Regions from separate parts of the Sporofaciens sp. JLR.KK001 genome, predicted to be linked through region 2. Evidence: predicted binding sites of a transcription regulator. Region 2 holds the regulator's gene; the other holds the start of a gene.

Region 1 (2,470 bases), on a different contig from region 2:
TTGAACCTTCCGTAGAACTTATGGCGCCCGTCTTCATTCATCTGGGTATCCTCAACAGTCAGGAAAGATCTGCATCCCATACAAGGATATACCTCTCCCTTCTTAAGCTCCTTCATGATCTTGGCGGAAATATAATCCGGCACCATACGCTTCGCCGTACATTCCGCCGCAAGCTTGGTCAGATGCCAATACTTCGTACCCTCCGTCACATTATCTTCATCCAGCACATAGATCAGCTTCGGGAACGCCGGTGTGATCCACACACCCTTCTCGTTCTTCACTCCCTGCATACGCTGGATCAATACTTCCTCTATGATCAGGGCAAGGTCTTCTCTCAGCTGCCCGTCCGCAACTTCGTCCAGATACATGAATATCGTCACAAACGGCGCCTGTCCGTTACAGGTCATCAGCGTGATCAACTGGTACTGGATCGTCTGGATCCCGCTCTTAACCTCTTCCCTGAGCCTTCTCTCCGTCACTCTGTCGACGATCGCGTCCTCCAGGCTCTCACCGCATTCCCTGCGCTCCTCGACAACGCTTCTGCGCAGCTTCTTCCTGCTGATATCTACAAACGGCGCCAGGTGTGCCAAAGTAAAAGACTGTCCGCCGTACTGGTTGCTCGCAACCTGAGCGACGATCTGCGTCGTCACATTACACGCCGTAAAAAAGCTGTGAGGCTTCTCAATCAGGGTCTCGCTGATCACCGTCCCGTTCTGCAGCATATCCTCCAGATTGATCAGGTCGCAGTTATGCTCCTTCTGGGCAAAATAATCAGAATCGTGGAAATGGATTATCCCTTCTTCGTGTGCATTCACGATCTCCGCCGGGAGCAGCACTCGCTTCGACAAGTCCTTGCTGACCTCTCCTGCCATATAGTCCCTCTGCGTGGAGTTGATCACCGGATTCTTATTAGAATTCTCCTGGGTAACTTCTTCATTGATATTCTCGATCAGAGAGAGGATCCCGTTATCCGTCGTATTGGACTTACGCTTCAGTTCCCTCCGGTAGCGGTAGCGCACATACTTCTGTGCTACCTCATAGCCTCTCATCTCCATGATCCCGCGCTCAACCATATCCTGGATATCTTCTACATTCACCGCATGGGGAAGTTCTCCCACCTGAGCCGCTATATTATCTGCAACCGCGACGATCTGATATTCGTTCATCTGATGGATCCTGTCCACCTCTTCATTCGCCGCCTTAACAGCATTCACAATCTTAGAAAGGTCAAAGACCACTTCCTCCCCATTCCGCTTGATCACATTCGTCTTCACATCCATATTCATCGTATTCCCTCTCTTTCACCTACAAAATATTGATACTCCCACGTGATTTTGCACAATATGTAGCGTCACGTACTATCATACACTAATCCATCCAGAAAGTGAAGAGAAAGTTAGAAAAAAAAATTACCAAATATCCCCCTATTTTTTGCCCTTATTTTCTCCATTTACGACACCCTCCAATTTCCCCATACCCTTGAAAGGTATAATCTATACAAGCCCCATATGCACGAATGCCTTCCACAGTCCATCTTCCATGATCGGCGCCGTCACGAAGTCTGCGATCTCCTTCACCCACTCCGTCCCGTTGCCCATAGCCACACCTGTCCCGGCATACCGGATCATCTCGATATCATTATCACTGTCCCCGACCGCGACCGTATCCTCCCTGCCGCATTCCTTCGCCTTCAGGATCTGCCGCATTCCTTCCGCCTTGGTGCTGTAATTCGGTGTGATCTCACCCGCCCAGATTCCGGGAACAGAGATCCTAAGATCCGTAATGTGGAAAGAATATCCCCACTTGGACAGCACCGTCCGGCTGGTATCGTCCTTGCCGAACACCACCAGCTTCTCAACCTCCGGCACATCCAGAAGTGATTCCACCCATACCGGAACCTGCGGTTCACTGCACATGCTCTTCCCCCGGAATACTTCGTCAAGAATCCTCTGATACTCCGCCCGGCTCTCTCTGAGCACATAGCTCTCCTTGCTGTTCCCCATCTCTACCACACAGCGCTGCTCCAGAAGATCCTTCATAAGCTCAATATAAGCAAGCTGCGTAAAGTATCTGCGCGCGATCTTCTCCCCCTTATACTCAACATATCCTCCCGAGCTGGCGATCACGCCGTCAAACCCGATATCCAGAACTTCCTTCTCAATGCGAAAATATTCCCGTCCCGTATTAATCAATACTTCATGCCCATTCTGCCGGGCCTTGCGGATCGCCTCTGCCGCTGTCGCAGGAACCGTACCGTCAAAATTTCTAATCGTACCGTCAATATCCAGAAATATTATTTTTCCCATGATCCATTACCTCTCTTAGCCCCATCTGTGTTGTCCTTATACTATGTTATCACATTCTCTATCATATGGATAATATTTTTTCATATTTCTGTCTATTTTTTAATACAATTTCAAGATACCCTGCATCCTTTCTATACAAATGTCACAACGAGAAAGCAGTAACC
Region 2 (2,470 bases):
CACCGCTAAGATGGAATTCACGCCTGAGGTTCACCAGCACAGCGCCGGACTGATTCTCTACTATGACAATATGAACTATATCAATTTGCGGAAATATTACAGCGAGACGCTGGGACAGAGCGCGCTGTCTGTAATCTGTCTGGAGAACGGAGAAAAGACGGAATTCCTGAATACAAGGATCCCGGTGGAAGATAAGCCGGTCTATCTGCGGCTGTATATCGAAGGACGGAACTCTTGGTTCGAATGGAGCTATGACAACGAGAAGTATGAGAAGATCGGGCGCGTCTTCGATACCACCAAATTCTCGGACGAGTATTGCCGGTATGGGGAGTTCACGGGGACGATGGTAGGGCTCACATGCGCGGACCGTGTGAAGCATGAGCATTATGCGGATTTTGATTTCTTTGAGTATATTGCGGATGAGACAAGAGACGTGAATTAGAGGCTTTACACTGCCGATTCTTATTGGTATAATATTAGAAACGGTGTATCGGAAAGCGGGAGTAGCGGAAGTATGAAACAACAATTTGACAATCATGATGAGCGCATCAGATATTATGAATTGATGCTGGAACGGGATCTGGAGGGGATTTTGTATTTTCCGCTCCCGGAAGGTTACAGGTATGTATTCTATCAGGACGGTGACAGAGATCACTGGATCGATATTGAAAAGTCTGCGAAGGAATTTACATCTTATGAGCAGGGATTAGAGTCGTGGAACAAGTATTATGGAGGCAGGGAAAGTACTCTGACAAACCGGATGGTTTTTATAGAAGATGCAGAAGGCAGGAAGGCTGCGACTGCCACGGCATATTATGATGTGCGTAAGATCGACCGGTCAGGTGACGGATGGCTTCACTGGGTTGCGGTCAGAAGAGAATACCAGGGGCAGGGTCTGGCAAAGCCGTTGATCACACATGTCCTGGATATTATGCGCAAGCTTGGCTACACACACGCAAAGATTCCGACCCAGACCACCACATGGCTTGCATGTAAGATATATTTGGATCTTGGTTTTCGGCCGATTCCGCAAAATGCGGTTCACAGCCGGGACGGATGGAGGATTGTGAAGGCGCTGACGAACCATGCTGCGCTTGACATGTTTGACGCTGCAAAAGCCGACGAGATAATAAGAGATTAGACAATGCCAGAAGAAAGGAAACGATGCAAATGAAGTGTCCATATTGTAATCAGTTAGATACCCGGGTAATTGATTCCAGACCTGCGGAGGACGGCAATTCCATCCGCCGCCGCCGTTCCTGCGATGCGTGCGGCAAGAGGTTTACGACCTATGAGAAGGTGGAGACGATTCCGCTGATCATTATTAAGAAGGACAATAACCGTGAGCAGTATGACAGAGGGAAGATCGAGAACGGGATCTTGAGCGCCTGTTATAAGCGTCCTGTGCCTGCGGTGGATATCCAGCGCGTGATCGATAGGGTAGAGATGCGGATCTTTAGCTTAGAGGTCAAGGAAGTGCCAAGCAGCAGGGTTGGAGAGATCGTAATGGAAGAATTGAAGGAATTGGACGAGGTTGCGTATGTAAGATTTGCATCGGTGTACCGTGAGTTCAAGGATGTGAATACTTTTATGGACGAGTTGAAGAAGATCTTGAAGTAAGAAACTGTTAAAGAATTAATCTTTTGGCTGAATTGTTACCTTTTGGTAATATTTTGGTAATATATTTGTTAAAAAAAGATTTACGAAGCTATAGATGTAGTGATAGAATAGAGGGAAGGAGCAAAGATGAGTTGTTTGCTTCTTCCTTTTTAGATGTTATTTATCAGAAGATTTGACAGGATGGTTGATGCTATAGAGAAAATATAACGATTAGATTGGGTGAGATATATGAGAACTTACAAATTGACCATTACTTATGATGGCAGCAGATATCAGGGATGGCAGCGGCAGGTAACGACGGATAATACGATTCAGTTTATTATGGAATGGAGTATCGGGAAACTGGTAGGTTACCGTGTACATGTGGACGGTTCCGGCCGGACAGACGCCGGAGTCCACGCCCGCGGGCAGGTGGCGAGCGTGAAGCTCTCGAAGCTGTATGATCCGCAGGAATTCAGGGAATCCTTGAACCGCTATCTTCCTGAGGATATCCGGGTGGTGAAGGTGGAGCTTATGAGGAACAGCTTCCATGCCCGTAAGAGCGCTAAGGGTAAGAAATATGAGTATTATATCGACTGCCGGGAGAAGCCGGATGTATTTTCACGCAGATATTGTTATCATTATCCGGAGAAGCTTGATATCGAGGCAATGCGGAATGCAACGAGGTATCTGATCGGACCGAAGAATTTTATCAGCTTTACGGACGATAAGGACTGTAAGGATTCGGTCCGGCGTATTACCAATATCAAGATCGTAAGCAGCGGGGATAAGGTAAGGATCACCTATTACGGGACAGGCTTCCTATACCATATGGTGCGTATTCTCACGGGGACCCTGCTGGAGATCGGAA

What was found. The regulator NrdR, encoded in region 2, represses ribonucleotide reductase genes. The targets are predictions, from matches to a motif close to CACAANATNTTGTG.
Region 1: the regulator NrdR is predicted to act here: its motif matches at 1,338-1,351, upstream of nrdD (anaerobic ribonucleoside-triphosphate reductase).

Annotation. Positions count from the first base shown of each region.
Region 1 is NZ_JAYMNO010000001.1:341,730-344,199, reverse strand. Features, by position in the region: gene nrdD (anaerobic ribonucleoside-triphosphate reductase) at 1-1,286, opposite strand, end outside; gene VSQ62_RS01835 (HAD family hydrolase) at 1,494-2,306, opposite strand.
Region 2 is NZ_JAYMNO010000002.1:231,048-233,517, reverse strand. Features, by position in the region: gene VSQ62_RS26335 (glycoside hydrolase family 43 protein) at 1-442, shown strand, start outside; gene VSQ62_RS26330 (GNAT family N-acetyltransferase) at 515-1,141, shown strand; gene nrdR (transcriptional regulator NrdR) at 1,171-1,620, shown strand; gene truA (tRNA pseudouridine(38-40) synthase TruA) at 1,849-2,470, shown strand, end outside.